Regions from separate parts of the Kitasatospora sp. NPDC058048 genome, predicted to be linked through region 3. Evidence: riboswitches for the same ligand, from Rfam matches in the RefSeq annotation. Region 3 holds a riboswitch; each other region holds the start of a gene.
What was found. Region 3 has a riboswitch for cobalamin ahead of ACFVVA_RS04985 (cobalamin biosynthesis protein). Riboswitches for the same ligand answer to the same signal wherever they lie in the genome.

Region 1 (6,304 bases), on a different contig from region 3:
CCGCAGGCCCTGCTGAACGCCTCGGTCGCGGCCGTGCGCGCCAACCAGCACAACGACGGCGGCTGGAACTACAGCAAGGCCGCCGGCGACCCGACGGCTCTCGCCCAGGGCAGCGACATCGACATGACCGGTGCCGCCATGGCCTCCCTGTGTGCCGGCGGCGTCCCGAACACCGACGCCGCGGTCGTGGCCGCGAAGAACTTCCTCAAGGGCAAGCTCGCCTCCTCCGGCGCCTTCAACGCCATGTTCGGCGTCAACACCGACTCCAACGGCTGGGCCGTGTCCGGCCTCAACGCCTGCGGCATCAACCCCCAGGGCACCGACTTCACCAGCGGTACCGGCAAGACCCCGCTCGACTTCCTCATCGCCCAGCAGTTCAAGCCCGGCGGCGGCTTCAAGTACCTGCCCACCGACACCTCCCCGTCCCCCTACGCCTCCGTCGACGGCCTGCGCGCCGTCGCCGGCGCCGGGTTCACCGCCACCCCGCCGACACCGACCACCTCGGGCGAGCCCGTCTGGGCCGCCACCGGCGACTTCACCGCGGGTACGGCCGCGAAGCTCGCCCTGGTCGTCGACGACGGCACCAGCAACCTCAAGGTCTGCGCCGTCACCCTCACCCCCACCGGCACCACCACGACCCTCGGCGACGTCCTTGACGCGGCGGGCACCGCCACTCCGAGCGGCTGCGTCACCTCCGTCACCCCGTCCACCGGCGGCGGCACCGTCACCGCGCTCAACGGCACCGCGAACAGCGGCTCCTCCACCTGGAAGGTCAGTCTCGACGGCACCGCCTCCACCGCCGCCACCCGGGCCACCACCGTCCACCTCGGCGACACCGTCTCGCTGCGCTACGGCAGCTGATCCACCGACAGGACGAAGCTGCGGCGGCAGTCCTGCATCGGCCGTGCGTGTTCGGGTGCGGGCCCCCGGGCCCGGCGCGCGCGGTCCGTCTCGGCCCCCGCGCGAACGGCCGCGTGGACCGCGCGCGCCACCCGTGCGCCCCACAGCGAGCGCGGGCCGCCGAACGGCTCCGGCTCGTCGCCCGCCCCGGTGCGCCGCACCGCGACGCACACCGCGTCGGAGGGCGTTCCGGAGCAGTCGTAGCCGGCGTCCAACAGGGCCTGGACCTTCGCCTCCGTGGCCGTGGCGAGCAGGTTCACCAGGCCCGCGTCGGACACCGCCGCCGGGACGACGACGAGGATGTTGATCGTGCCCGGCACGTACGCGTGGGCCGGGGCGGTTTCGGGCTCGGCGGCCCAGATCGGCACGCCGATCCCCGTCGTGACCACCGCCGAGGCCCCGCCGTCGCACGCCCAGGTGAAGTCGTCCACCTGGGCGGCGGTCATCAGCCCCGCCCCGGCGCCCCGCAGCCGCTCCGCGGCAGCCAGCTCCGCCAGGTGCTGCTCCGGGTCCATCCGGCTGTATCCCGGCCTGACCTGTGCGTTCACCACCCACTCCCGTTCGCCGAGGCCACCGCCGAGGACGGCGCTGCCGAGCAGCCGCCAGCCGGGCCCGCAGCGCCAGACCAACAGGTGGCGGCATGCCCCCTCCTCCGTGCGGCACGCCCGTTCGATCACCAGGCCGCCGGGCGACCGGCCGGCCTCCGCCGGGCCGTCGGACTTCTGCTGCGGGATCACCACGAGAAACGGTCCACCTTCGAGGGAGCGATCCCCCGGTGTCCGCGGCGGGTACCTCCTCGCCAGGAACGCCTCCGCGCCGACGGTGGCGCCTGGGATCCGTACGGCCGAGCGTACCGAGCGCCGGGACCGCCGCGACGGCGGCTCCCGCGACCGGTCCGGTGAGTGGCCGGGCGGAGGAGGATCATGGTCTCGGCGGGCGATCGCCCGTCGGCTTCACGGAGCAGGGGGACGGGTTCCGATCGGTGCTTCCCGATGGGTGGCAGGCTGCTACGTGGGTGTGGTGGGCCTGCTGGCGGGGCTGGGCGGGCTGACCGTGCTGTACGACCACCTCGTCCGGCGCCGGCGGGCACCCCACGCCTGACCCCTGCGCCCCGGCCTCCCTCATCGGGGAGGCCGGGGCGTCGACGTGTACGGGCAGACGGGTCAGGGGGCGGTGATGCCCGGCTGCGCGCCGGCGCCGAAGGACCAGCCCTCGACGTCTCCGGGTGCCGGGTTGTAGCTGCCCGCACCGAGGCTGCTGTACGACCAGGGGCCGCCGTGCTGGGCGTGCCAGTACGACCAGTAGGCGCTGCCGGTGGGGTTGGTGCAGGTCGTCGGCAGGGCGTTGATGGTGCAGACGAAGCCCGGGTAGCGCGGATGGAAGGCGTACGAGAATCCGGCGCCGGTGAGCGCGGCCAGGCCGCTGGCCGGGTCACCGGGCGCGCAGCCGGTCTGGACGCCGCCGCCGACGGCGGTGAAGTCGACCACGACGGTGACTCCGGTGGTCCCGCTGCAAGCGGCCGCCTGCGCCTGCGGGGCCTGGACGGCGGAGACGCCGAGCAGTCCGGCGGTGAGGGCGGCGGCCGCGGCGATCGAGCCGAGCGTACGGCGGGCCGGGCGGCCCGCCGTGAAGGTGTCGGTCATCGGTGAAATCCTCCTGGTGTCAGGTGTGTTCAGCGCGTGGCCGGGGTCGGGCAGGCCAGGGTGGGCGCGTCCGGGCGGGCCCCGGCGGCGGAGAGCGTGGCCAGCGGGGTACCCGCGAGGCCGAGGACGGCCTGCGCGGTGGCCCGGGCGCCGTTGCCCGCGTTGAAGCCGGAGGCGTCGTAGGCGACGGCGCCGCGGAGCGCCGGGTCGGCGGCGCAGCCCTGCTGGAACTTCACCAGCCGGCCCCAGCCCTTGAGACCGGAGCCGAGGCGTCCACCGGAGAGCAGCGCCTGGGTGGCCAGGCCCGTGCTGTTGGCGTTGGAGGTGGTCGACCCGGCAGCCGCGAACCCGCCGTCGGCGTTCTGGTGGGCGGTGAGCCAGCCGAGGCCCGCGTTCGCCTTGGCGGTGCGGCCGGTGGCGGCGAGGGCCTGGGCGGCCAGGGCGGTGGCGTCCGGGTCGCTGGTGCAGGCGGCCTGGCCGAAGGAGACGGGGAAGCCCCCGTCCGCGCACTGGCTGTTGGCGAGGTAGTCCACGGCCGCCGCCGGGGCGTCACCGGGCGTGCGGTGCAGGGCGATCAGGGCCAGCGACTGGCCGAAGGCATTGCTGTAGTCGCCCCACTGCGAGCGGTCGGAGAAGCGGCCTTCGGCGGTCTGCAGCGAGCGCAGCCGGGCCGGCAGGTCGACCCCGCCGAAGGCCGTCGGGTTCCCGCCGCGCACCTCGACGGCGAGCAGCAGCTTGGCGGTCACGCCCGCGTAGGCCTCGGTGGTGCCGTCGCCGAGGTAGCCGCCGATGATCTCGGGCTTCGCCAGCCAGGCGGTGGCCTTCGCGGCGGCCTCGTCGGCGCTGTGCGACGCGGCGAAGGCCAGCACGGCATCGATGGTCAGGCCCTGGTCGGGGTAGGCGGTCCCGTTGAAGACGGACTCGAAGTGGTCGCCGTCGACGAGCTGGCGGGCCAGCCAGCCACCCGCGGCGGCGTCGGGACGGACCGTCGGCGACGACGTCGAGGTGGCGGGAGCAGCGTGGGCGGCGGTGGCCGCCGGGAGTGCGGTGGCGAGCGTGAGGGCGGGTATCGCGAGCAGACCGAGGGAGCGGCGAACAGCGGGCATGGGATGCCTTTCCGGGCCTGGGCGCAGGGGCCCGGAAGGCGTCGGCGAGCGCCGAGGGGCCAGCGGGCTCCGGCCCGCAGACCACGACGGGAGGAGGGGTGACACACCTCCGCCGACGGGTACTCGGGCTCGCCGCCGACGCGGGGTCGGCGGCCTACCGTTGCGGGTCAGCGCCGGATTCGAACCGGACTTCCCCCAGCGGCGGAGTCACAACATGACGGCCCATCATGACGATGCCCGAACAGCGGGTCAAGGGATCCCGGGCCCGGACCCCGATGCCACGCGCGCCGCGGTGTCCGCCGCCACCAGGACGTCGCACATCATCACCAACTCGCAACCGCCGCCCAGCGCGTAGCCCGCGACGGCCGCCACCACGGGCTTGCGCAGGGCGGCGAAACGGTCCCGGGCGGCGAACCAGTCGCCGAGGCAGGCGTCGACGAACTCGAGGGACTGCATCTCCTTGATGTCCGCGCCGGCCGCGAAGGCCTTCTCCGAACCGGTGACCACCAGACAGCCGATCTCCGGGGCGCGGTCGAAGGTGGCCGCGGCCGCGACCACCTCGTTCATCAGCTGGGTGTTCAGCGCGTCGAGCGCCTTCGGGCGGTCGAGCGTGATCAGCCCGACCCGGCCCTTGCGTTCGACCAGGATCGTCTCCTACGTCATGCGGTGTCCTTCCCGAAGGTGGTGATGATCGCCGAGAAGTCCAGGCCCGAGCCTTCGGACGACGCGAAGTCCGCGTACAACTGCGCTGCCTTGCGCCCGAGTTCCGTGGGCAGGCCCGCGGCTTCGGCCGCGCCGGCGGCCAGTCCGAGGTCCTTGGCCATCAGGGCGGCGGCGAACCCGGCGGCGTAGTCGCGGTTGGCCGGGCTGGCCGGCACCGGCCCGGGGACGGGACAGTTGCTGGTGAGCGCCCAGCACTGCCCGGAGGCGGTGGAGGCCACGTCGAACAACGCCTGGTGGCTGAGCCCGAGGCTCTCGCCGAGCACGAAGGCCTCGCTGACCGCGATCATCGAGATGCCGAGGATCATGTTGTTGCAGATCTTCGCCGCCTGGCCGGCACCGGCCGCGCCGCAGTGCACCACCTTGCGCCCCATGACCGCCAACACGGGCTTGACCGCGGCGAATTCGGCCTTTTCGGCGCCGACCATGAAGGTCAGGCTCGCAGCCGTCGCGCCGACCACCCCACCGGAGACCGGTGCGTCCACCGCGCGCTGCCCGGCACGTACGGCCAGGTCGTGCGCCTCCCTGGCGTCGGCGACGTCGATCGTGGAGCAGTCCACGAAGAGGGTGCCCGGACGGGCTGACGGCAGCAGCTCCGCGTAGGCGGCCAGGACGTGGCGGCCGGCCGGCAGCATGCTGATGACGACGTCGGCCTGTCGGGCCGCCGCGGCGGCGGAGGCCGCCGGGCGGACGCCGGCCGTCTCCGCTTGCCGCAGCGCCTCCGGCGCGAGGTCGTAGCCGGTCACCTGATGTCCGGCCTCGACAAGGTTGGCGGCCATCGGGCCGCCCATGTTGCCCAGTCCGATGAATCCGATGGTGAGGGTCACCAGCGCTCCAGGGGGGTTGTGGTGGCAAGGCCGAGTTCGCGCTCGCCGAGCGGGGCGAAGTAGCGGGCCACGGTGGCGGGTTCGACGGCGCTCAGCGTCTCCGGACGCCATCGTGGCGAACGGTCCTTGTCGATCACCTGGGCCCGGATGCCCTCGGCGAGGTCCGGCGTGGCGAGCGCCGCACAGGAGGTGCGGTACTCCTGGTCGAGGACGGCCTCCAGCGGGCCGAGTGCCCGGGCCCGGCGCAGCGCGGCGAGCGTCGCCTTCACGGCGGTCGGGGAGTTGGCGGCGATCCGGTCGACGGCCTTCTTCGCCTCGGGTTCGCCGCTCTCCCGCAGCCGGTCCAGGATCTCCTCCACGGTTCCGGCCGCGTAGCAGCTGTCGATCCACCCGCGTCGGTCGGCCAGCGCACCGGTCGGCGCGGGCTCGACGTTCCGTTCGAGGGCGTCGTGGACGGGCAGTTCGGCCAGGTCGTCCAGCAGGGCGGGCAGTCGTTCAGCGGGGACGAAGTGGTCGGCGAGCCCGCACAGCAGGGCGTCGGCGGCACCGACGGAACCCGCGGTGAGGGCGAGGTGGGTACCGAGCTCCCCGGGGGCGAGGGCGAGCAGGTAGGTGCCGCCGACGTCGGGGACGAAGCCGATGCCGGCCTCCGGGAGGGCGACGCGCGTGGTCTCGGTGACGATCCGGACGCTGCCGTGGGCGGAGACGCCGACCCCGCCGCCCATCACGATGCCGCCCATGAGCGCGACGTAGGGCTTGGGGTAGCGGGCGATCCGGGCGTTGAGGCGGTACTCGTCTCGCCAGAACTCCTCGACGGCGCCCGGATCGCCGCCGGTGGCAGCCCGGTGGATGGCGACGATGTCGCCGCCCGCGCAGAAGGCCCGCTCGCCGGCGCCCGTGACGACGACGGTGTCGACCCGGTCGTCGCCCTCCCAGGTGTCCAGGGCTTCGGAGATCGTCCGCACCATGCCGTGGGTGAGGGCGTTCAGGGCAGCGGGGCGGTTGAGGACGATCAGTCCGGCCCGTCCCTCGCGCTGGAGGATGACCTCGTCGAGGTCGGTCCCGGCCATCACGCGGCTCCGGTCAGGCCGCGGGCGACGATGACGCG
Region 2 (8,781 bases), on a different contig from region 3:
AGGATCACGCTCTCCACCCCGTACAGCTCGCGCACCAGCTCCGGGGTGACGATGTCGCGCGGCGCGCCCTGGGCGGCCACCTCGCCGTCGCGCATGGCCACCATGTGGTCGGCGTAGCGGCAGGCGGTGCTGAGGTCGTGCAGGACGAGGACGACGGTGCGGCCGCGCCCGGTCGTCAGGCCGCGCACCATCTCCAGCACCTCCAGGGCGTGGCCCATGTCCAGCGCCGAGGTGGGTTCGTCGAGCATCAGGATGTCGGTGTCCTGGGCGACGGCCATGGCGATCCAGGCGCGCTGGCGCTGGCCGCCGGAGAGGGTGTCCAGCGGACGGTCGGCCAGCTCGTGCAGGTCGGCGGCGGTGAGCGCGTGCTCGACCGCCTCGGCGTCGGCGGCGGACCACTGCCGCAGCAGGCCCTGGTGCGGCTGGCGGCCGTAGCGGACCAGGTCACGGACGGTCAGCCCGTCCGGGGCGGTGGCGGACTGCGGCAGCAGGCCGATGATCCGGGCGATCGCGCGGGTGGACAGCGAGGTCAGCGGCTTGCCGTCGAGCAGCACGGCGCCGGAGCGCGGGGCGATGGTCCGGGCGAGGCCGCCGAGCAGGGTGGACTTGCCGCAGCCGTTCGGGCCGACGATGACAGTGACCTGCTGCCGCGGCAGTTCGAGGTCGAGCTCGCGGACCACGATGGTGCGGTCGTGGCCGAGGCTGAGCGCGCTGGTCGCCAGCCGGGGCGCTCCGGCGGCGGTCCCGTCGGGCGCGGTGGTCGCGTCGGGCACGGTGGTCGCGGCGGTCGCGGCGGTCGCGGCGGTCGCGCTGGTCGCGGTGCGGGCGGTCATGCGGTCCTCCGGGGACGGGTGGTGAGCAGCAGCCAGAGCAGGTACGGGCCGCCCACGACGGCGGTGACCAGGCCGGCCGGGACCTCGATCGGCGACAGGACGGTGCGGCCGAGCAGGTCGGCGAGCAGGGTGAAGGCGGCTCCGGCGGCGGCCGAGGTGAGCACCGGGACGCAGCGCGGTCCGGCGATCCGGCGGGCGGCCTCGGGCGCGGCGAGCGCGATCATGCCGAGCGGTCCGGCGACGGCCACCGCCAGGCCCGCGCAGACCACGGCGACCACCAGGACGCCGACCCGCAGGCCGCGCACCCGGACGCCCAGCCCGGTGGCGACGGCGTCGGAGAAGCGCAGCAGCGACAGCCGGCGGCCGAGCAGCACGGCGGCGGGCAGGCAGACCAGCAGGCCGAGCAGGAGCAGACCGACGGCGTCGGCGTCCCGACTGTTGAGGGTGCCGACCGTCCAGGCGTACGCGGAGTTGGCGGCGTCGATGGCGGCGCGGGAGAGCATCAGGTTGGTCACCGCTCCGAAGACCGCGCCGATGCCGAGGCCGACGACCAGGAAGCGGTAGCCGTTGCGGCCGGCCCCGCCACCGAGGGCGAAGGCGAGCGAGGCGGCGGTGGCGGCGCCCACCAGGGCGGCGGCGGAGGGCAGCAGCTGGGTGGCGACGCCGGTGACGGAGGCGACGGCGAAGGCGGTGGCGCCCTCGTTGAAGCCGACGGTGTCCGGGGTGGCCAGCCGGTTCTGGGCGAGGGTCTGCATCAGGCAGCCCGCGACGCCGAGGGCGGCGCCGACGGCCAGTGCGGCCTCGGCGCGGGGCAGCCGCAGTTTCTCCACCAGCAGCACGTCGCGTGCGGTGCCGTCACCGAAGGCGGCGCGCAGGGCGGTCACCGGGTCGAGGTTCGTCTCACCGACGGCCAGGCAGACGGCGGTCACCGCGACCAGGACGAGCAGCAGGGCGGCGCCGCCGAGCAGCGGCCGGACCGGGACGAGCACCGAGCGGCCGCCGAGGGCGAGCAGCCGGGTGCCTGGCGGGGTCGGCGGCCGGGTCGCGGCCGATGGCGTGTCGGGGCTCGCGGCGTTCTTCGCGGCGGCGGCTTTCGCGGTCTTCACGGTGGAGGTCACAGCGCGGGCATTCTGTGCGAGCGGACGACGGCGACCAGGACGGGGGCGCCGCACAGGGCGGTCATCACGCCGAGCGGCATCTCGTACGGGCGGGCCACCAGCCGGGAGGCCACGTCGGCGAGCAGCACGACGGCGGGCCCCAGCAGGGCGGAGACCACGAGCAGCCGGCGCAGGTCCGGGCCGACCAGGGCCCGGGCGGCGAAGGGCACCACCAGGCCGACGAAGGAGACCGGTCCGGCGATCGCGGTGGCGGCGCCGACCAGCAGGGCGACGGCGGTCACCGCGAGGGCGCGGGCCCGGCGGGGCTTGTGGCCGAGGCCGGTGGCGACGTCGTCGCCGAGGCTGAGCGCGGTCAGCGCCGGGCCGGAGAGCAGGGCCAGGACCAGACCGAGCAGCAGCACCGGCAGTACGGCCAGCAGTTGGTCGGTGCCGCGGCCGGCGACCGAGCCGATGGTCCAGAACCGGATCTCGTCGGCGGCCCGGGCGTCGGACAGCAGCAGGACGGAGGAGCCGGCGTTCATCAGTCCGCTCAGCGCCGCGCCGGCGAGCACCAGGCGGACGGGGTCGTCGCCGGCGCCGCGCAGCCGGGCCGCGCCGAGCGCCAGCAGGCAGCCGGCGGCGGCGCCCAGCACGGCGACGTACGGGCCGACGCTCGCGGCGCTGGCGCCGAGCACGATCGCGATCACGACGGCGAAGGAGGCGCCGGTGCTGACGCCGAGCAGGCCGGGCTCGGCCAGCGGGTTGCGGGCGGCGGCCTGCAGCACGGTGCCGGCCACGCCGAGCGCGAGCCCGACCGCGAGGGCCACGGCGGTCCGCGGGACGCGCAGGTGGAAGACGGTGAACCGGGAGTCGGAGTCGCCGTCACCGAGCAGGGTGGCGAACGCCCGTGACGGCCCCACGTCTCCCGCGCCGAGCAGCAGGCTCGCCAGCACGGCGAGCAGCAGTATCGCGCCGGCGGGCAGCAGTCCGCGCAGCAGGAGTGATCGGAATGTCACACCGGGCCTCCCCGTCAGGGCCTTACGTATGGTTAGGCTAACCTCAGAAAAACGGTTCGTCCGTAAACTACCATTCCTCGGAGAACACCCATGCTTGGCACCCGCTTTACCAAGACCCTGCTCGGAACGGCCGTCGTCGGCGCCCTCGCCCTGGGCCTGACCGCGTGCGGCTCCTCGGGTTCCGGCAGCTCCGCGGGTGGCTCCGACTCCTCCTCCACCGCCGCCAAGGGCGGCAAGCGCAGCATCGACACCGCCTTCGGCGCCGTGGAGGTCCCGGCCGAGGCCAAGAAGGTCGTCGCCCTCAACGACACCTCGCTGGACACCGCCCTCTCGCTCGGCGTCACCCCGGTGGGCACCAGCGCCAGCCGCGGCGGCACCACCGCCCCCGCCTACCTGAAGGCCGACGCCGTCCCGCTGGTCGCCACAGTCAAGGAGCCCAACATCGAGGCCATCCTCAAGGCCGGCCCCGACCTCATCCTGGCCTCCTCGGGCATCGAGAAGTCCCAGTACGAGAAGCTCTCCGCGGTGGCGCCGACCATCGTCCCCAAGGCCGGCGACTGGCGCTCGGTGCTCGCCGTGTACGGCGACGCCCTCGGCCGCAAGGACGACCTGACCGCCAAGCTGGACGCGCTGGACAAGCGCGCCGCCAAGGCCGGCGAGGGCAGGACCGGCAGCGCCGTCGTGATGCGCTGGATGCCCAACGGGCCGATCGTGATGAACACCACCAACATGCCCGGCGACCTGCTGAAGAAGGCCGGCGCCGGCACCATGCCGATCGCCGACGGCCTGGGCGCCCAGCCCCACTCGGACCCGCTGTCCCTGGAGAACCTCAACAAGGCCGACGCCGACCGGGTGTTCGTCGCCACCCTGAACGCCGAGGGCGAGAAGGCCCTGGAGACCGCCCGCAAGCAGGAGGCGTTCACCCGCCTCAAGGCCGTCGGCACCAACCAGCTCATGGGCGTCGACGGCCAGGTGTGGAGCAGCAGCTCCGGCCCGATCGCGGCGGAGAAGGTCGTCGAGGACATCGAGAAGGCCTTCGGCGCGAAGTAGCCGCCCCGGCCGGGGAATTACCCCCCCCCGAGCATTCCGAAGGGCCGCCGTCGCAGCGAATGCGGTGACGGCCCTTCCGGCGGTTCCCACCGGCGGCGCGGGCCGGCGGCGACGCGTTGTGGACAACGGACCCCCGGGCAGCTGCCCGGGGGTCCGCCGTCATGCCTCCAGGACCAGCCGCAGGAGTTCGCGCAGCGACCCGCGCTGCTCGGTGTCGAGCCGGGCCAGCGGGTCGCCGGCGAAGGGCATGCGGGCGCGCAGATCCGCGGCGACCTCGCGGCCGGCGGCGGTGGCGGCGACGTGCTTGACGCGACGGTCGGCGGGGTCGACGCTGCGCTCGACCAGGCCGCGGGACTCCAGGCGGTCGACGATCACCGTCACATTGGACGGCTCCGCGTGCAGCCGCTCGGCGATCCGGCGCGTCGGGACCGGAACCTCGGCGGCGAGCAGCGCCTTGGCCTGCAGCGCGGTCAGGTCGTGGGCCGCCGCGGCCGCCTCGGACTCCCGGCCGTAGCGGCGGTTGACGGCCGCGAAGAGTCCGACGATCTCCTGGGTGAGGTCATCCGATGGGTGGGACATGACCACCAGACTATCCAGGTGCTTGACAAAGTGAAATGTCAGCCCACATAGTTATGAATCATATTGGTTATGATCCATAAGCACTGGGAGTCCAGCGAGATGAGCGACCGGACCGTCCTGATCACCGGCACCTCCTCCGGCATCGGCCTGGCCACCGCCGTCGCCGCCGCCGCCCGCGCCGGCTGGCACGTCATCGCCACCATGCGCAACACCGCCAAGGCCGGCCCGCTGCTGGCGGCCGCCGAGGAAGCCGGGGTCACCGTCGACCTCCGGACGCTCGACGTCACCGACCCCGCGTCGGTCGAAGCCTGCCTGGCCGGCGTCGACCGGCTGGACGCGCTGGTCAACAACGCCGGCGCCGGCCACATCGGCACCCTGGAGCAGGAGAGCGTCGACGACGTCCGCGCCGTCATGGAGGTCAACTTCTTCGGGGTGCTGCACGTCACGAAGGCCGCCCTGCCCCTGCTGCGGGCGAGCAAGGGCCGCGTGCTGACCGTGACCAGCGTCGGCGGCGTGGTCGGCCAGCCCTTCAACGAGGCCTACTGCGCCGCCAAGTTCGCGGTCGAGGGCTACATGGAGTCCCTCGCCCCGGTCGCGGCCACCGCCGGTGTGTCCGTCAGCGTCGTCGAGCCGGGCGCGGTGGCCAGCGAGTTCGTCGGCAACGTGGGCCTGACGGACGACGCGACCGAACAGGCCGGGCCGTACGCCCCGGCCCTGGCCGCCTACCTGGACCGCACCCGCGGCGCCTTCGCCAACGCCCAGGCGCCCGAGGACGTGGCCGCCGGGATCCTCGACCTGCTCGCCGCCGAACGACCCGCCTTCCGGATGCTCACCTCCGACGCCGCCCGGGCCTTCGCCGGGGTCAAGCTCAAGGACCTCGACGGCTCGGCCGTCCAGGGCCTCACCTCCGGCTGGGTCGCCTAGCCGATCACCGGGCAGGAGGCCCGCGAGCGGCACGATGGCCGGGACCGGGGTGGGCGCGGCAAGGCTGCCGCGCCCACCCCGGCCGCCGTCAGCCGGCGAGTTCCTCGCGCAGCAGGCGGGCCGCGGCGACCAGGCTCTCCAGCGAGGCCCGGGTCTCCGGCCAGCCGCGGGTCTTCAGCCCGCAGTCCGGATTGACCCAGAGCCGCTCCGCCGGGATCGCCGCCAGGCCCGCGCGCAACAACGAGACGGCCTCGTCGGTGCTGGGGACGCGCGGGGAGTGGATGTCCCAGACGCCGGGGCCGACCTCGCGCGGATAGCCCGCCCCGGCCAGCTCGCCGGCCACCTCCATGTGGGAACGGGTGGCCTCCAACGAGATCACGTCCGCGTCGAGTTCGTCGATCGCCGTCATGATCGCGCCGAACTCGGCGTAGCACATGTGGGTGTGGATCTGGGTGTCCGCGCGGACACCGGAGGTGGCGAGGCGGAAGGCCTCGGTGGCCCACGCCAGGTACGCCGGGCGGGCGGCGGCCCGCAGCGGGAGGGTCTCGCGCAGCGCCGGCTCGTCGACCTGCACGACGGCGGCGCCGACCGCCTCCAGGTCGACGACCTCCTCGCGCAGGGCGAGGGCCACCTGCCGGGCGGTGTCGGCGAGCGGCTGGTCGTCGCGGACGAAGGACCAGGCGAGCATGGTGACCGGGCCGGTCAGCATGCCCTTGACCGGGCGGTCGGTCAGGCCCTGCGCGTAGCCGAACCAGTCGGTGGTCATCGGATGCGGACGGGAGATGTCCCCGGCCAGCACCGGCGGGCGCACGTACCGGGTGCCGTACGACTGGACCCAGCCGTGCCGGGTGGCGAGGTAGCCGGTGAGCTGCTCGGCGAAGTACTGGACCATGTCATTGCGCTCGGGCTCGCCGTGCACCAGGACGTCCAGCCCGGCTTTCTCCTGGTAGGCGACGACCTCGCGGACCTCCGCCTCCATCCGCTCCCGGTAGGCCGGGGCGTCGATCCGACCTGCCGTCAGATCGGCGCGGGCGGTGCGCAGTTCGGTGGTCTGCGGGAAGGAGCCGATGGTGGTGGTCGGCAGCAGCGGCAGCCCGAGCCGGGCGTGCTGGGCCTCGGCCCGTACGGGGTAGGGCTGGGCGCGCCGGGTGTCGTCGACGGTGACGGCGGCGGCGCGGGCGCGCACCGCCGGGTCGCGGGTGATCGGGGAGTTGGCGCGGGAGGCGAGGCCGGCGCGGTTGGCGGCGAGCTCGGCGGTGATCGCGCCGGTGCCCTCGCGCAGGCCCCGGGCGAGCAGTGCCGCCTCGCCGGCCTTCTGCCGGGCGAAGGCCAGCCAGCGGGCGATCTGCGGGTCGATGTCGCGCTCCGCGGCGGCGTCGATCGGCACATGCAGCAGCGAGCAGGACGGCGCCACGTCGACGGTGCCGGCGAGGCCCAGCAGGGTCGCCAGGGTCGCCAGCGACTTCTCCAGGTCGTTGATCCAGATGTTGCGCCCGTCGATCACCCCCGCCACCAGCCGCTTGCCGGGCAGGCCGCCGGCGGCGGCGAGGTCCTCCAGGTTGGCGGCGGCCGGGCCGGTGAAGTCCAGCGCCAGGCCCTCGACCGGGGCCTTGGCCAGCACCGGCAGCGCCTCGCCGAGCCGGTCGAAGTAGCTCGCGACCAGCAGCTTGGGCCGCTCGGTGAGACCGCCCAGCTCGCGGTAGGCGCGGGCGGCCGCGTTCAGCTCGGCCGGGGTGCGGTCCTGCACCAGCGCGGGCTCGTCCAGCTGCACCCACGCGGCGCCGGCGGCACGCAACTCGGCCAGCAGCCGGGCGTAGACGGGCAGCAGCCGGTCCAGCAGGGTGATCGGCTGGAAGTCGGCGGTCACCCCGGGCGCCGGCTTGGCGAGCAGCAGGTAGGTCACCGGGCCGACCAGCACCGGCCGGGCGGCGTGGCCGAGCAGCAGCGCCTCGCGCAGCTCGCCGACCGCCTTGGCCGGGTTCGCGGCGAACACCGTGTCCGGGCCCAACTCCGGCACCAGGTAGTGGTAGTTGGTGTCGAACCACTTGGTCATCTCCAACGGGGCGACGTCCTGGTTGCCGCGCGCCATCGCGAAGTACCCGTCCAGCGGGTCGGTGTCGACCGCCTCCCGGTGCCGCGGCGGGATCGCACCGACCGCCACGGTGGTGTCCAGCACGTGGTCGTAGAGCGAGAAGTCGCCGGTCGGCACCTCTTCGACGCCGGAGTCGGCGAGCTGCTGCCAGTTCGTCCGACGCAGGTCGGCGGCGGTCGCCAGCAGCGCCTCGGCCGCTACCGCGCCGTTCCAGTACCCCTCGATCGCCTTCTTCAATTCACGGCCCCGGCCCTGGCGGGGGTAGCCGTGGGCGGTGGCGACGCTCGCCGCGGCTGCGGACTTCGTGGTCAAGGGACTCTCCTTCGCGAGTCTGGATCCTCAAGTGCCCGGTGACGGCACGAGGACGCGAAGGGATGACGGACCGGACCGACGACCGCACCCGTGCGCGGCTCCGCCCGATATGGTCGCCGACCCGCCCACGAGGTCACCGGATGGCCGGGCGCGAACGCTCGCGCACGGGCAGTGGCAGGTCTTCGGACTCGCGGGCACACCCACCTCGGCCGAAACCGGGGCGGACACCTACTGGCCGTCGCTTCCCAGACCCGTCCCGGGTCCAGTGCGTATGACGGCGGTCGTTCCCACTCACCGCTGCGGGGCAGTCCCGGACTGGCCAGTTGAAAGGCGTCACCGGGTTCCCTCTTACGACACCCTGCCTGGCGGACAGGGCGAACCAGCTGCACCGCCAGCTTAGGGGCAAACCGTCGGCGTCGAGGCGGAAATCTCGCAAGGCGTCCGCGTGCTGAGACGCGGGCTCCGCGCCCGCTCCCGGGCGGCGCACCCGGGAGCGGGCGGCGCACCCGGGAGCGGGCGGCAGAATGGCTCCCATGCGGCACATCTTCGTCATCGGCATCGGCGCGGGCGACCCCGACCACCTCACCCTGCAGGCGGTCAAGGCGATCGGTCGCACCGACGTCTTCTTCATCCTCGACAAGAGCGAGGAACGGCAGGACCTGATCGGGCTGCGCCGCCGGATGCTGGCCGACCACGGACGGCCCGGGCACCGCGTGGTCGCGGCGCCGGACGCCGAACGGGACCGCGCCACCCCGGCGTACGCGGCCGCCGTGGACGACTGGCGCGTCCGCCGCGCCGATCTGGTCGAACGGCTGGTCGCCGAGCACCTCGGCCCGGGCGAGAACGGCGCCTTCCTGGTCTGGGGCGACCCCGCCCTC
Region 3 (8,781 bases):
CGTGGAGACCGGGCCCGCGGCGCTGGCGGCGGCCCAGTCGCCGGCGCCGGACCCGGAGGCCGTCCACGACCAGATCGCCCGGGGCTGGCAGACCCTCGCGCTGTAGCGGAGGCGGCGAGCCCGGACCCGGTGCCCCGGACGACGGCGTGCGGACGCGTACGACGGGGCGCGACAGGGTCCGGCCGGGGCGGCTCAACCGTCGGACGCCACGCGCCCGGCGACGAGCCGGGCACAGTCGTCCACCGAGGCCCGCGAGGTGTCGACGACCAGGTCGTAGGCGACGCCCTGGTGCACCGCCGAGGCCTGCGCGGCGGCCATCCCGGCCACCCGGTCGCCGCGCGCGGCCTCTCGCGCCGCGGCCACCGCAGGATCGCAGCGCACCCCGACCCAGAGCACGTCCAGACCCTCCAGTGCCGCCCGCCACCGGGTCTGCGAAGCGGCGCCGCCGAGGAACACCTCGTCCACCACGATCCGCGCCCCGGCCCGGGCCATCGCCGCCACCCCGAGCGTCCAGGCGGCGTCCAGCGCGGCGAAGACCGGGCCGACCTCGACCGTTCCGTTCCCGCCCTCCAGCCCGCCGATCCCCTCGCCTCCGTCGCGCAACGACGCCGGCAGCGCCTCGACCATGGTGTCCGCGCCGAGGTGCAGCCACGGGTCCGGCAGCAGTTCCTGCAGGCGCCGGGCGATGCTCGACTTGCCGGAGCTGGACCCGCCGTTGAGAACGATCACATGCATGGGCGGAGCCTATGGCGGCACACCCCGCGGCGTCGCCGCGTTGTCCGGGGGCGCCCCGGGGGACGGGACGAGCCGTGGACTACAGGGCTCCGGCCGCCCCCGTCGCGAAGCCCGCCCCCGCCGCGAAGTCCGCCGCCGCGGCCGTGAAGGAGGACGCCAGCGCCGGTGCGCCCGCCCAGTGCAGGTGCAGGTAGGAGGCGTGCACGTTGCCGCCTCCGAAGCCCTCGGTGCGGGGGCCGGTGGGAAGGCGCCAGCCCCAGGCCGGGAGTTCGCCCGCCCCGGGTTCGCAGACCGTGCGGTGGAACTCGTGGCCACGCAGCCTGGTGCCGGCCGGGCCCAGCGGGGAGTCGTGCAGGGCGACCGCCTCCCGGTAGCCGAGGGTGAGCCGCTCGGTCATCCGGGCGTCGGTGGCCAGCACGCCGCACATCGGCAGGCCGTCCAACTCCCGCCCCAGGTAGAGCAGTCCGGCGCACTCGGCGGCGATCGGCCCGCCCGCGGCGGCGAACCCGGCGATGGCGGCGCGAAGTTCGGCGTTGCCGCTCAACTCGCGCACGTAGAGCTCCGGGAAGCCTCCGCCGATCACCAGGCCGGCCGTCCCCTCGGGCAGCGACGAGGCGTGCAGCGGGTCGAACGGGACCACCTCCGCGCCCGCCGCGCCGAGCAGTTCGGCGTTCTCCGCGTACGAGAAGGAGAAGGCCGCGCCGCCCGCCACCGCGATCCGCGGCCGGCCGGCCACCGGGGTGACCTCGGCCGACGGGTCCCACGGTTCGGCGTCCAGGTCCGGCGCCGTCCGGGCGAGTTCGAGCAGGGCGTCCAGGTCGACCGAGGAGGCCACCAGTTCACCCATGTCGGCGACCGCCCGCAGGGCCTCCGCCGAGCGCTCCACCGCCGGGATCAGCCCGAGGTGGCGGGACGGCGTGGCGACCGCCGCGGAGCGGCGCAGCGCGCCCAGCACCGGCACGCCGGAGCCCTCCTCCAGGGCCTCGCGCAGGAGCTGCTCGTGCCGGTCGGAGGCGACCCGGTTGAGGATCACTCCGGCGAGCCGCACCTGCGGGTCCCAGGAGGCGAAGCCGTGCACCAGCGCGGCGACCGAGCGGGACTGCGAGGAGCCGTCCACCACCAGCACCACCGGCGCCCGCAGCAGCTTGGAGACGTGCGCGGTGGAGGCCAGCTCCCCGCGCCCGGAGGCCCCGTCGAACAGGCCCATGACCCCCTCGACCACCGCGACGTCCGCCCCCGCCGCGCCGTGCAGGAACAGCGGTGCGATCCGCTCCGGCCCGCACAGGAAGGCGTCCAGGTTGCGGCCCGGGCGACCGGCGGCGAGCGCGTGGTAGCCCGGGTCGATGTAGTCGGGGCCGACCTTGTGCGGCGACACCGCCAGCCCGCGCGCGGCGAGCGCCGCGATCAGGCCGGTGGCGACGGTGGTCTTGCCGGCGCCCGAGGAGGGCGCGGCGACGACGAGGCGGGGGACGGTGCTCAACGGCCTACCACTCGATACCGCGCTGGCCCTTGCGGCCGGCGTCCATGGGGTGCTTGACCTTGGTCATCTCGGTGACCAGGTCGGCGAATCCGGTCAGCGCCTCGGGCGCGTACCGGCCGGTGATGACGACGTGCTGGCTGCCCGGACGGTCCTTGAGCACGGCCACCACCTCGTCCGGGTCGACCCACCCCCAGTGCATCGGGTAGGTGAACTCGTCCAGCACGTAGAAGCGGTAGGTCTCGGCCGCGAGGTCCCGCTTGACCTGCTCCCAGCCCTCCTTGGCCGCCTCCTCGCTGGACATCTCCTGCTCGGCGGAGCGCTGGATCCAGGACCAGCCGGAGCCCATCTTGTGCCAGTCGACGGTGCCGCCCTCGCCGGAGGCGCCGAGCACGCGAAGCGCGTTCTCCTCGCCGACCTTCCACTTGGCGGACTTCACGAACTGGAACACCCCGACCGGCCAGCCCTGGTTCCAGGCCCGCAGCGCCATGCCGAACGCGGCCGTGGACTTGCCCTTGCCGGGGCCGGTGTGCACGGCGGTGATCGGCAGTGTGCGGCGCTGACGGGTCGTCAGGCCGTCGTCGGGAACGCTCTCGGGGACACCCTTGGGCATGTCGGCTCAGGCCGCCTTTCGCATCGCGGTGGTTGCACGGTTCGCAGAACGGTTGTCGGACCGGCTCTCGCGGACGAGCGAGGCCACGCCCTCGGCGCGCAACTCGTCCAGGCCGACGGCGGTGCCGCCGAGCAGCCCGGCCAGGGTGCGGGCCAGGCCCAGGCGGACCGGGCCGGACTCGCAGTCCAGCACCACGCTTGCCGTGCCCTGCGCCGCGAACAGCGCGGCCGCGCGGTGCGAGCGGGCGAGCGCGTCCCGCCCGCCGGTGGCCCGGCCGTCGGTCACCACGACCAGCAGCGGGCGCCGGCTCGGGTCGCGCAGCCGCTCGACCCGCAGCACCTCGTGCGCGCGCAGCAGGCCGGCGGCCAGCGGGGTCCGCCCGCCGGTGGGCAGCGACTCCAGCCGGGCCGCGCCGACCTCCACCGAGGAGGTGGGCGGCAGCGCCAGCTCGGCACCCGCGCCCCGGAAGGTGATCATGCCGATCTTGTCGCGGCGCTGGTAGGCGTCCATCAGCAGCGACAGCACCGCGCCCTTGACGGTGGTCATCCGCTGCCGGGCGGCCATCGACCCGGAGGCGTCCACCACGAACAGCACCAGGTTGGACTCCCGCCCCTGGCGCACCTGTTCGCGGAAGTCGTCCTTGTGCACCACCAGCGCCCGCCCGCTGCGCCCGCGCGCCGCCTGGTGCGGCGCGGCGGCCTGGAGGGTCGCGGTCAGGTGCAGCCGGCCGAGTGCGCCCTGCGGGCGGCGGGCGCGGATGGTGTGCCCGCCGGTGGTCTCGGCGGGGGAGCGGCGGCCCTGGGCGCCGTGCCCGGTGCCCTTGACGGTGAACAGCTGCGTCCGGTACGGGTCCCCGGCCGCGACCGGAGCCGACTCCCGTGCGGGGGAGGGGTGTTGGGCGGGTACGGGCTGCTGCGCGGGCGCCTCGGGGCCCTCGGGGGAGGGTGCCTCGGGGGCCGACGGCTCGGGAGCGGACCCCTCGGGGCCGCCGTCGGACGGCTCGGGCGCGCCGCCGCCGTCGGGGCCGCCCCCGTCCGGGCCGCCCTCCGGCCCGTCGCCGTCGCCGTCGCCGTCCGGTCCGTCGCCGTCCGGGCCGGATCCGTCGCCCTCGGGCTCCGGCTCCTCCTGCTGCGCGTGCTCCTCCAGCGTCCGCTCCAGCTGCTCCTCGTCCAGCCCCGGCGCGTCGAAGGGGTTGCGGCGGCGCCGGTGCGGCAGCGCCAGCTGCGCCGCCTTGCGGACGTCCTCCTCCTGCACCTCGGTGCGCCCGTCCCAGGCCGCCAGTGCGACGGCCGTGCGGGCCATCACGATGTCAGCGCGCAGCCCGTCCACCTCGAACGCGGCGCACACGGCGGTGATCTGACGCAGCGCCACATCGGTCAGCTCGACCTTGGGCAGCAACTCCCGCGCCGCGACGATGCGTTCGGCGAGAGCCCGCTCCTCCTCGGCGAACCGCTCGGCGAAGCCGGCCGGGTCCGCGTCGTAGGCGAGCCGGCGGCGGACCACCTCGGCACGCTCGGCCGGATCCCGGGTGGCGGCGATCTCGACGGTCAGGCCGAACCGGTCGAGCAGCTGCGGCCGCAGCTCGCCCTCCTCCGGGTTCATCGTGCCCACCAGCAGGAACCGGGCCGCATGGCGCACCGAAACGCCCTCGCGCTCGACGTAGGAGCGGCCCATCGCGGCGGCGTCCAGCAGCAGGTCCACCACGTGGTCCTGGAGCAGGTTCACCTCGTCGATGTAGAGCACGCCGCGGTGCGCCCTGGCGAGCAGCCCGGGCTCGTACGCCTTGACGCCCTCGGCCAGCGCCCGCTCCAGGTCGAGCGAGCCGACGATCCGGTCCTCGGCCACGCCGACCGGCAACTCGACCAGCTGGGCCGGCCGTTCGGAAGCGGGCGGGGAGACGTGCGGCCCGTCCGGGCACTGCGGGTCGGGCGCGGCCGGGTCGCAGGCGAAGCGGCAGTCGTCCACGGTGGCGATGGACGGCAGCAGGCCGGCCAGCGCGCGCACCATGGTCGACTTCGCGGTGCCCTTCTCGCCGCGCACCAGCACGCCGCCCACGGCCGGGGAGACCGCGTTCAGCAGCAGCCCGAGCCGCAGGTCGGCCATGCCGACGATCGCGGTGAACGGATAGCGGACGTCACTCATGCCGTACCCCACTCCTGTCGTGCCCGGTCCCGCGGCACTGTCCGGTCCTGTGATCCTGCCCGGCTCGGTGATCCTGCCCGGTTGCGTGACCCTGCCTGGTCCCGTGATCCTGCTCGGCTCTGCTGCCGTACCCGGCACTGCCGCCGTACCCGGCTCATGCGTCACTCCCAGGGGCCCCGGGCGGGACGAACGGCAGCGATCCGGCCGCCGGCACCCCGCCCTCGATCAGCTTCCACAGCGCGTCGGTGTCGGCGTGCTCCTCGATCAGGTCGCCCAGCCGGTCCAGCCGGGCCTCGCGTGCCGCGGCGAAGGAGGTGTCCGGGGCCGGGACGAACGCCCGGCCCGACAGCGCGGCGACCTCGCGCAGGAGTTCGCGGCGGAACCCGTCGTTCTCCAGCGCGCCGTGCCAGGTCGTGCCCCAGACCGGGCCCACCCGGCAGCCGTCCAGACTCCGTCCCCGGCCGTCGGAGACGAACGTGTCCCCGCCCTCGACGGTGACCACCCCGTGGTGGATCTCGTAGCCCTCCACCCGCTGCCCGAACGCCTCGCCGACCGGCCTCGCCAGCACCTTCTCGGCGCCGAACCGCACCTGCGTCGGCAGCAGGCCGAGGCCCTCGACGGCCCCCGCCTTCGACTCGACCTCGTCCACGATCGAGCGCGCCAGCATCTGGTAGCCGCCGCAGACCCCGAGGACCGGCAGCCCGGCCGCCGCCCGCGCCCGCAGCGCCGGCTCCAGACCGCGCTCGCGCAGCCAGGCGAGGTCGGCGACGGTGGCCCGGGTCCCGGGCAGCACCACCAGGTCGGCGTCGGCCAGCTCCTCCGGGCGGGTCGCCCAGCGCACCAGCACGCCCGGCTCCTGCGCGAGCGCGTCCATGTCGGTGAAGTTGGACAGCCGCGGGAAGCGCACCACGGCCACCCGCAGCACGTCCGCGCCGTACGGCCCGGGCCCGTCCGCCCGGTCCACCACCGTCGACAGGTCCAGCGAGTCCTCGGCGTCCAGCCAGAGCCCGGGCAGCATCGGCAGCGTGCCCAGCACCGGACGGCCGGTCAGCCCGTGCAGCATCTCCAGCCCGGGCGCGAGCAGCCGCGCGTCACCGCGGAACTTGTTGACGAACCAGCCGGCCACGTGCCGCTGGTCCTCCGCCGACAGCAGCGCCAGCGTCCCGTACATCGCCGCGAAGACCCCGCCGCGGTCGATGTCCCCGACCACCACCACCGGCAGGGCGGCGGCCGTCGCCAGGCCCATGTTGGCGATGTCGCGGTCGCGCAGGTTGATCTCGGCGGGCGAGCCCGCGCCCTCGCAGACCACCACGTCGTAGCGGCCGCGCAGGTCCGCCAGGCACTCCAGGGCACGCTCCAGCAGGACGGGCTTGCGCTCGCGGTAGTCCAGCGCGCCCACCTCCGCCACCGGCCTGCCGAGCAGCACCACCTGGCTGCGGCCGTCCGCGCCCGGCTTGAGCAGCACCGGGTTCATCGCCGCCTCCGGCTCCACCCGGGCGGCCTGCGCCTGCATCGCCTGGGCGCGGCCGATCTCGGCACCGTCGGCGGTGACGAAGGAGTTGAGCGACATGTTCTGCGCCTTGAACGGCGCGACCCGCACGCCCTGGCGGACGAGCCAACGGCAGATCCCGGCCGTCACCACGCTCTTGCCCGCGTCCGAGGTCGTCCCCGCGACCAGCAGCGCCTTGCTCATGCCCGTCCCCTCTTCCTCAGCAGCATCCGCAGCAGGACGTGCCCCGCGACCGTCGTACCCAGCGCCAGTGCGCCCACCCGCCGGGAGAGCGCACAGGCGCGCTCGATGTCGTCCACCGTCACCGGCCGCAGCTCCGCACCCAGCACGGGCCGGTGCTCCACCCGCTCGCCGTACCGCAGCGCCCCGCCCAGCCGTACGCCCACCGCGCCGGCGAACGCCGCCTCGGCCTGGCCCGCGTTCGGGCTCGGGTGCGCGGAGCCGTCGCGCCGCCAGACCCGCCAGGCCGTACGGGGCTCGGGCGCGGCGGCCACCGTCAGCAGCGCCGTCAGCCGGGCGCCCGGCCAGCCCGCCAGGTCGTCCAGCCGGGCCGAGGCCCAGCCGAACCGGGCGTAGCGCGGCGAGCGGTGACCCACCATCGCGTCCAGGGTGTTCACGGCGCGGAAGGCCAGCAGGCCGGGCGTGCCGGCCAGGGCGCCCCAGGTCAGCGCGTTCACCACGGCGTCGGCGGTGTTCTCGGCCACCGACTCGACCACCGCCCGGGCGATCTGCTGGCCGTCCAGCGCGCTCGGGTCCCGCCCGCACAGGTGCGGCAGCCGCTCCCGGGCGGCCGCGAGGTCGCCCGCGGCCAGCGAGCGGCCGATGGTGCGCGCCTCCCGGGTCAGCGAGGTGCCGCCGAGCACCGTCCAGGTCGCGGCCGCCGCCAGCACCGCCCGGCCCAGCGGACGCCGGCCCACCGTACGGTCCAGGGCGAGCGCGCCCGCCGCGACCGCGCCCACGCACAGCGCCGTGTAGCCGGCCCCCGCGCCGCGGTCGTCGCGCCACAGCCGACGCTCCAGGCGGGTCGCGGCGCTGCCGAAGACAGCCACCGGATGGCCCCGGCGGGGGTCGGCGAAGCGGGCGTCGGCGGCATGGCCCGCGACGGCGCCGAGCGCGAACGCGGCGGCGCGGGCCAGCGGGCGCGGCGAGGAGGAGGGCCCGAGCGGGGTCATCGGGGGCACGGCGGAGGGCAGCTCGGAGTCCGGTGGGGCGGGGCAGCCTGCATCGCGTGCGTGTCCTCACTCAGGGTCCGCGCCCTGGATCGACGTGACGGGGGCGAGAGTCTCCTGGCTTCCGGGTCGAACGCACCCCCGGAGCCTTCCAGCGGCCGTCGACGGCCGCCGTGGCGATGTTCCGAGCGTGCTCCCCGGTGACAGTGGCGGGACCGCGCCGGAATTCCACCGGCTTCCTCTCCATGCCTCCGTTTGGCCCCAGGATCCCATCACGGGCCCGAACCGGGAGTCAACCGAGGTCACGGAGGGGTTGGTCACACGCGGACGCCGCCGACGCGCCGGGGGATCGCCCGGCGCGGGGCCGCCCTCCACCGGGAACACCACGTCCCTCCCACCGGGAACACCACCTCCCCTCCCACCGGGGCACCGCCGGCTCCGCCGCCGCCCCGCCCCACCATCCTCATTGCCCGCTTCCGACACCTCCTCGGCGCCGCCGGGCCGCCGCCCGGGTGACCCGGACGGCCCAGCCCGGTGGCCGGGCGGACGGAGCGCCGGTGAACTGGTGCCCGAACACCGTCCGGTCCGTGAGCAACAGAGCGGGGAGCGAAATGCGTTGGGGAACCGCCGCCGTCGTGGCGGCCGCCGCGGTCGGGGCCGCCGTGCTGGTGATCGGCCGTCGGGCCTCCGAGCGGACGGTCCGTCCGGTGGCCGCCGTCCCGGAGTCCGGGCCGGTCCTGGTCCGCGGCCTCGCCCCCGGCCGGGTCACCTTCACCCGCGGCCCCGAGAGCCTGCGCCCCGGCCGCTGGGCGGTCGAGTGGGCGGACGGTGGGCACGCGGTCGTCGAGGAGGTCCTGCACAGCGACGAGCGGGGCGTCACCCGCCGGCTGCTTCGCGCCGACCGGGGCACGCTCACCCCCGGCACCGAGGTCCGCTTCACCCCCCGGGTCCTCCTCGGCGACCCCACCGAGGCACTCGGCCTCCCCTTCACCGACACCACCGCCGACGGCGAACTCGGCGCCCTTCCCGCCTGGCGGCTCGACGGCAAGCGCGGCACCTGGGTGATCCTGGTGCACGGCCCCGAGGCCGACCGCCAGCAGACCCTCCCGGTGCTCCCCGTCCTCGACCGGCTCGG
Region 4 (6,197 bases), on a different contig from region 3:
CATCGCGCAGGTGTTGGTCAGCGCGGAGAAGGCCAGCCCGCCGCCGACGGCCGCGGAGACCCAGCGGGCGCCCGGCAGGGCGAGGTCGATCAGCACCCCGGCCAGCACCAGCGAACCGGCCACCAGGCGGACCTGGCGGTCCAGTGCCCACACCCGGCGGGCGCCGGCCACCTGGTCCAGCGGCCGGCCGGCGTCGGCCCAGGCGTTGGTGCCGCCGGTCAGGGTGAGGGTCGGGATGCCGGCGTCGGACAGTTGGCGGCACGCGTTGTCGGCGCGCGGCCCGGCGGCGCAGACGACGGCGATCTCGCCGTGCGCGGCGGCCTCGCGCAGCGTGGGCAGGGCGCGGTCCAGCTGGTCGAGCGGGACGTTCAGGGCGCCGGGGATGTGGCCCGCGGCGTACTCGCCGGGGGAGCGGACGTCGATGAGGGTGAGCTGCCCGAGGCGGGGCTGGAACTGCTCGACGGTCAGCGGCGTGGTCATGGGGATGCGGGGTCCTCTCGGGAAGGGGGTGTGGCTGGGGGATGGGGGATCGGGGGGTTGGGCGTCGGCCCGCCGCGGCGGCGCGGTGGCCGGCCCGCTGCGGTGGTCGGCCCGGTGTGCTGATCGGCCCGGCGTGGTGAATCAGGCCAGCGTGGTGATCAGCATCAGCGCGGCGACGGCGAGCAGGGCGACGGCGAAGGCCTTCCGAAGGGTGCTCCCGCTGAGCTTGTCGGCCAGCCGCTTGCCGTCCCAGGCGCCGAGGATCGCGGCCCCGGTGAAGGGCGCGGCCACGGCCCAGTCGATCGCGCCGGTCGCGCCCAGGCGGGGCAGCAGGGCGGCGAGCGAGTTGGCGGTGATGACCAGCAGGCTGGTGCCGACCGCCTCGGCCATGGTGAAGGCGAGCACCGAGACCAGGGCCGGTACGGCGAGGAAGCCGCCGCCGACGCCGAGCAGTCCGGTGACGGCGCCGAGCCCGGCGCCGGCGGCCGTGGAGCGGCCGAGTCCTGCGGCGGAACGTTCCGCCGCTCCGGCCTTGGGCGGCCTCAGCATCCGGAAGGCCGCGAGCGCCGCCAGTACCGCGAAGGCGCCGGTCAGCAGCGCGCCCGGCAGGTGGGCGGACAGCGCCCCGGTGGCCGCGGCGAGGGGCAGTCCGGCGGCGGCGAACAGGGCGCCGGTGCGCCAGCGGACCCGGCCCGCCCGGGCGTGGGCGATCAGGCCGGTCAGCGAGGTCGCGGCGACGATCACCAGGCTGGCGGTCGTGGCCAGTGCCGGGCTGAAACCCAGCAGGTAGACCAGGGCGGGGACGGCGAGCATGCTGCCGCCGCCGCCCAGCCCGCCCAGGGCGAGGCCGACCACCGCGCCGGCGGCGAGTGCCAGGAGCAGCGTGGTCATATCACGTGCCCGGCGCTTCCGTCGGGCGTGGTGACCGGGAGCCCGGACAGGGCCCAGGCGTTCATGCCGCCGGCCACGTTCAGCACCTCGACGCCGCGCTCGGCGAGCAGCTCCGCGGCGCGCTGGGAGCGGTGGCCGGAGCGGCAGATCGCCAGTACGGTCCGGCCGGCCGCCGCGGGCGGCAGCGGGACACCGGCGACCAGGCCGATCAGCGGCTGGTGCAGCGCGCCGGGGGCGTGCCCGGCGGTGAACTCGGCGGCCTCCCGGACGTCGAGCAGCACGGCGGCGCCGGTGCGGGCGAGTTCGTGGGCCTCGGTGGGGGTGGTCCGCCCGGGGGTGCGGTGTCCGCGGGCGCGGTCTTCGTGGGGAGCGGCCCCGTGGGCGTGCGGCAGCAAAGGCATGCGGTGTCTCCAGTGGTGCAGACCGGATCGCAGTGGTCCGGTGGGTCGGGGGCGGCGCGGGCGTCCGTACGGGCCCGACGGCCCGGTACGGCGGCGTGGCCGGTGCGTCCTCGGCCCCGCCCGTATCGGCTCGGCGGCGGTGGCCGACCCCCTCGATGGCTTCACCATAGTACCCCCGGGGGTATTATCGAAATCGTTCGGACATACCCCCGCCCGTATCGGCTCCCGAAGCCGTATGCTCGGAAATATACCGAGGGGGGTATCACGATGGCGCTGTGGCGCCCAGGAATCCGGCTTCGCCAACCAGGAGAAGGCCAAGGCCCGACCCGGAGGAGACAACCCCGTGATCTTCAGCCAGTACTACCTCGACTGCCTCTCCCAGGCCTCCTACCTGATCGCCGACGAACGCACCGGCCAGGCCGTGATCGTCGACCCCCGCCGGGACGTCGACGAGTACCTCGCCGACGCCATGGCGCGTGGCCTGACCGTCGTCGGCGTCATCAACACCCACTTCCACGCCGACTTCCTGGCCGGCCACCTCGAACTCGCCGCCCGCACCGGCGCCTGGATCGGGTACGGTCACCGCGCCGAGACCGAGTACCCCATCCGCAAGCTCACCGACGGAGAGCGGATCGAACTCGGCGACGTCACCGTCCAGGTCCTCGAAACCCCCGGCCACACGCCCGAGTCGATCAGCATCCTGGTCTTCGAGCAGCCCGACGACACCGTCCCGTACGGTGTGCTCACCGGCGACGCCCTGTTCATCGGTGATGTCGGCCGTCCCGACCTGCTCGCCTCGGCCGGCGTCACCGCCGAGGAACTCGGCGCGATGCTCTACGACAGCGTCCACCGCAAGCTGATGGGCCTGCCCGACGAGACCCTCGTCTTCCCCGCCCACGGTGCCGGCTCGGCTTGCGGCAAGAACCTCTCCGCCGACCGCCAGTCCACCATCGGGGCGCAGCGACTGACCAACTACGCCTGCCGGCCCATGGACCAGGACACCTTCGTCCGCATCGTCACCGCCGGCCAGTCCACCGCCCCCGCCTACTTCGGCCACGACGCCGCCCTCAACCGGCAGGACCGCCCGCTGCTGGATCCCACGAACGCAGCCCGCCCCCTGTGCCCCGAAGGCTTCAAGGAGGCCCGTTACGCAGGCGCCGTCGTCCTCGACGCCCGCAGCCCCCAGGAGTTCGGCGCGGGACACATCCGCGGCGCCATCAACGTCCCCGTCGACGGCCGCTTCGCCGAACAGGCCGGCACCGTCCTCACCCCCGACAGCAGCATCGCGATCATCGCCCCGCAGGACCGCGAGGGCGAGGTCATCACCCGCCTCGCCCGCATCGGCTTCGACCACATCGCCGGCTACCTGCGCAACCCCGGCAACGCCCTGCCCGCCCTCGCCGACGAGGTCACCCCCGCCGGCCGCCTCACCGCTGACCGGCTCCGCACCGCGCTCGCCGACGAGCAGCCCCCCACCGTCCTGGACGTGCGCACCTGCGGCGAGCGCGAAACGGGCTCCATCGAAGAATCCCTGCACATCCCCCTGACCGAACTCCCCGGCCGCCTCGACGAGATCCCCACCGACCGCCCCCTCGTCGTCCACTGCGCCAGCGGCCACCGCTCCTCCATCGCCGCCAGCCTGCTGCGCCACCACGGCCACACCGAGATCTCCGACCTCCTCGGCGGCTACGCCGCCTGGCACACCCTCACCCACCCCGCCCGGGTCTGAACCCAGCTGCCCCGGGCCACCCCCGTCGGGGCCGCGGGGTGCTCCCGAAGCCGCGCCTGCCACCGGACTTCAGGACAGGATCCCGGTCCTGGAGTCCGGCGAGCGTCGCGACCGTGCTGGTGCCGATGATCCGGCCCGGGGAAGTGCCGGCATCCCCCTCGTCGCACGTCTGCTTCAGCAGCGAGCATCGGGTGTTGCGGGCTGCCGGCTCGGACGAGCTGTTGCAGTAGATCGGGATGGCACTCGCCCAGGCCCCGTTTGCAGGCCGGTCTGCTTCGGGTCCTGGGTGCCAGGCCCCGGAACGAGGCCGGGGAGAGCTCGGCGTGGCGAGATCACGGTGGTGCGACGCGAGCACGAATCCCTGGACTTACTAGGACGTCCAACTATATGGTCGATGACAGGTCCGCGGTGTCAGGGAAGCCGGTGTGAGTCCGGCACGGTCCCGCCACTGTGACCGGGGAGTCCGTCCTCGCAGATGACAGCCACTGGCAGCCAGCCGGGAAGGCCTGAGGGCGTGCGGTGATCCGGGAGTCAGGATACCGGCCGCGGGTGATCCGTGTTTTCCACGAGGATGGAGACGACACGCATGACTCCGGGCTGCTCCCGTTCCGCTGCTCCTGGCTGTCCTGTGCCGACGGCTGTCGGAGCCCACCTGCTCTGACGGTACGTCATGCCACCGCCACCGTGACGCTGCGGGGCCGCATCACCGTGCGCCCGCCCGTCGGCGGCGGCCTCCATTCCTCCTCTCCCCACCCCTGTCGAGAGAAGGAACCGATGGTCCGAGAACTGACCCACTTCATCGCCGGAAAGCCCACCGTCGGCACCTCCGGTCGCTTCGGCGACGTGTACGACCCCAACACCGGCCGGGTGCAGGCCCGGGTGCCCCTGGCGAGCCGCGCCGAGGTCGAGGCGGTGATCGCCGACGCCGCGCAGGCCCAGCCCGCGTGGGCCGCCTGGAACCCGCAGCGGCGGGCCCGCGTCCTGTTGCGCTTCCTGCAGCTGGTCGAGCAGGAGAAGGAGGAGCTGGCCCGGCTGCTCTCCGCCGAGCACGGCAAGACCGTGGCCGACGCCCATAACGACCTCCAACGCGGGCTGGAGGTCGTGGAGTTCGCCGCCGGGATCCCGCACCTGCTGAAGGGCGAGTTCAGCGACAACGCGGGCACCGGCATCGACGTCTACTCGATGCGCCAGCCGCTCGGCGTGGTCGCGGGCATCACGCCGTTCAACTTCCCGGCGATGATCCCGCTCTGGAAGGCAGCGCCCGCGCTGGCCTGCGGAAACGCCTTTGTGCTCAAGCCCTCGGAGCGCGATCCCTCGGTGCCGCTGCGGCTGGCCGAGCTGTTCCTGGAGGCCGGGCTGCCGCCGGGCGTGCTCAACGTGGTCAACGGCGGCAAGGAGGCCGTGGACACCCTGCTGGAGGACCCGCGGGTGCAGGCCCTCGGCTTCGTCGGCTCCACACCGGTCGCCCAGTACGTGTACGCCACCGCCGCCGCGCACGGGAAGCGGGCGCAGTGCTTCGGCGGCGCCAAGAACCACATGATCGTGATGCCGGACGCCGACCTCGACCAGGCGGCCGACGCGCTGGTCGGCGCCGGGTACGGATCGGCCGGCGAGCGGTGCATGGCGATCTCGGTGGCCGTCCCGGTGGGGGAGGAGACCGCGGACGCCCTGGTGGCGAAGCTGGTCGAGCGGATCGGCGCGCTCAAGGTCGGGCGCTCGGACGACCCGGCGGCCGACTTCGGCCCGCTGGTGGGCCGTGACGCGCTGGACCGGGTCCGCGGCTACCTGGACTTCGGGGTCGAGGAGGGCGCCGAACTCGTCGTGGACGGAAGGGACTTCCGCCTGGAGGGGAACGAGGACGGCTACTTCCTGGGCGCCACCCTCTTCGACCGGGTCACGCCCGGCATGCGGATCTACCGGGAGGAGATCTTCGGCCCGGTGCTGACCGTGGTGCGTGCCGCCGACTACGAGGAGGCGCTGCGGCTGCCCAGTGAGCACGAGTTCGGCAACGGCGTGGCCATCTACACCCGGGACGGCGACACCGCCCGGGACTTCGCCCGCCGGGTGAACACCGGCATGGTCGGGGTCAACGTGCCGATCCCGGTGCCGATCGCGTACCACACCTTCGGCGGCTGGAAGCGCTCCGGCTTCGGGGACCTCAACCAGCACGGGCCGGACGCGATCCGCTTCTACACCCGCACCCGCACCGTCACCTCGCGCTGGCCCTCCGGGGTCAAGGAGGGCGCGAGCTTCACCATGCCGACGATGGGATGAGCGCGATGCACGACCTCACCGAGGACCAGCGCGCCATCGCCCGGACCACCCGGGCCTTCGCCGAGGAGTACCTCGCGCCGCACGCCGTGGAGTGGGACCAGGCCAAGCACTTCCCGGTGGACGTGCTGCGCAAGGCAGCCGACCTGGGTCTGGCCGGCGTGTACGTCCGGGAGGGCGCGGGCGGCTCCGAACTCTCCCGGCTGGACGGCGTGGTGGCCTTCGAGGCACTCGCCACCGGCTGCCCGTCCATCGCCGCCTACCTGTCCATCCATAACATGGTCGCCTGGATGCTCGACCGCTACGGCACGCAGGCGCAGCGCGCTCGCTGGCTGTCCGCGCTCTGCACGGCCGAGCACCTGGGCAGCTACTGCCTGACCGAGCCCGGTGCCGGCTCCGACGCGGCCGCGATCGCCACTCGGGCC

Region 1: it holds a riboswitch for cobalamin, as region 3 does, so the genes downstream of both, ACFVVA_RS17210 (prenyltransferase/squalene oxidase repeat-containing protein) here and ACFVVA_RS04985 (cobalamin biosynthesis protein) in region 3, are expected to answer to the same signal.
Region 2: it holds a riboswitch for cobalamin, as region 3 does, so the genes downstream of both, metE (5-methyltetrahydropteroyltriglutamate--homocysteine S-methyltransferase) here and ACFVVA_RS04985 (cobalamin biosynthesis protein) in region 3, are expected to answer to the same signal.
Region 4: it holds a riboswitch for cobalamin, as region 3 does, so the genes downstream of both, ACFVVA_RS17185 (CoA-acylating methylmalonate-semialdehyde dehydrogenase) here and ACFVVA_RS04985 (cobalamin biosynthesis protein) in region 3, are expected to answer to the same signal.

What each region holds. Positions count from the first base shown of each region.
Region 1 covers NZ_JBHVRT010000014.1:143,218-149,521, reverse strand. Annotated here, with positions in the region: gene ACFVVA_RS17225 (hypothetical protein) at 1-861, shown strand, start outside; gene ACFVVA_RS17220 (adenosylcobinamide amidohydrolase) at 849-1,640, opposite strand; gene ACFVVA_RS17215 (flagellar hook-length control protein FliK) at 2,064-2,543, opposite strand; gene ACFVVA_RS17210 (prenyltransferase/squalene oxidase repeat-containing protein) at 2,573-3,649, opposite strand; cobalamin riboswitch at 3,746-3,886, opposite strand; partial or broken gene ACFVVA_RS17205 (enoyl-CoA hydratase-related protein) at 3,905-4,297, opposite strand; gene mmsB (3-hydroxyisobutyrate dehydrogenase) at 4,309-5,196, opposite strand; gene ACFVVA_RS17195 (enoyl-CoA hydratase/isomerase family protein) at 5,193-6,266, opposite strand; gene ACFVVA_RS17190 (acyl-CoA dehydrogenase family protein) at 6,266-6,304, opposite strand, start outside.
Region 2 covers NZ_JBHVRT010000005.1:118,074-126,854, forward strand. Annotated here, with positions in the region: gene ACFVVA_RS07315 (ABC transporter ATP-binding protein) at 1-833, opposite strand, end outside; gene ACFVVA_RS07320 (FecCD family ABC transporter permease) at 830-1,951, opposite strand; gene ACFVVA_RS07325 (iron ABC transporter permease) at 1,948-2,946, opposite strand; gene ACFVVA_RS07330 (ABC transporter substrate-binding protein) at 3,037-3,996, shown strand; gene ACFVVA_RS07335 (MarR family winged helix-turn-helix transcriptional regulator) at 4,156-4,575, opposite strand; gene ACFVVA_RS07340 (SDR family oxidoreductase) at 4,645-5,499, shown strand; gene metE (5-methyltetrahydropteroyltriglutamate--homocysteine S-methyltransferase) at 5,588-7,903, opposite strand; cobalamin riboswitch at 8,059-8,302, opposite strand; gene cobF (precorrin-6A synthase (deacetylating)) at 8,437-8,781, shown strand, end outside.
Region 3 covers NZ_JBHVRT010000003.1:263,686-272,466, forward strand. Annotated here, with positions in the region: gene cpt (chloramphenicol phosphotransferase CPT) at 193-729, opposite strand; gene ACFVVA_RS04965 (cobyrinate a,c-diamide synthase) at 815-2,215, opposite strand; gene cobO (cob(I)yrinic acid a,c-diamide adenosyltransferase) at 2,220-2,825, opposite strand; gene ACFVVA_RS04975 (putative cobaltochelatase) at 2,832-4,967, opposite strand; gene ACFVVA_RS04980 (cobyric acid synthase) at 5,122-6,660, opposite strand; gene ACFVVA_RS04985 (cobalamin biosynthesis protein) at 6,657-7,649, opposite strand; cobalamin riboswitch at 7,757-7,889, opposite strand; gene ACFVVA_RS04990 (alpha/beta hydrolase) at 8,258-8,781, shown strand, end outside.
Region 4 covers NZ_JBHVRT010000014.1:136,337-142,533, forward strand. Annotated here, with positions in the region: gene ACFVVA_RS17165 (rhodanese-like domain-containing protein) at 1-480, opposite strand, end outside; gene ACFVVA_RS17170 (sulfite exporter TauE/SafE family protein) at 622-1,371, opposite strand; gene ACFVVA_RS17175 (rhodanese-like domain-containing protein) at 1,368-1,772, opposite strand; gene ACFVVA_RS17180 (rhodanese-like domain-containing protein) at 2,116-3,501, shown strand; cobalamin riboswitch at 3,873-4,064, shown strand; gene ACFVVA_RS17185 (CoA-acylating methylmalonate-semialdehyde dehydrogenase) at 4,276-5,775, shown strand; gene ACFVVA_RS17190 (acyl-CoA dehydrogenase family protein) at 5,772-6,197, shown strand, end outside.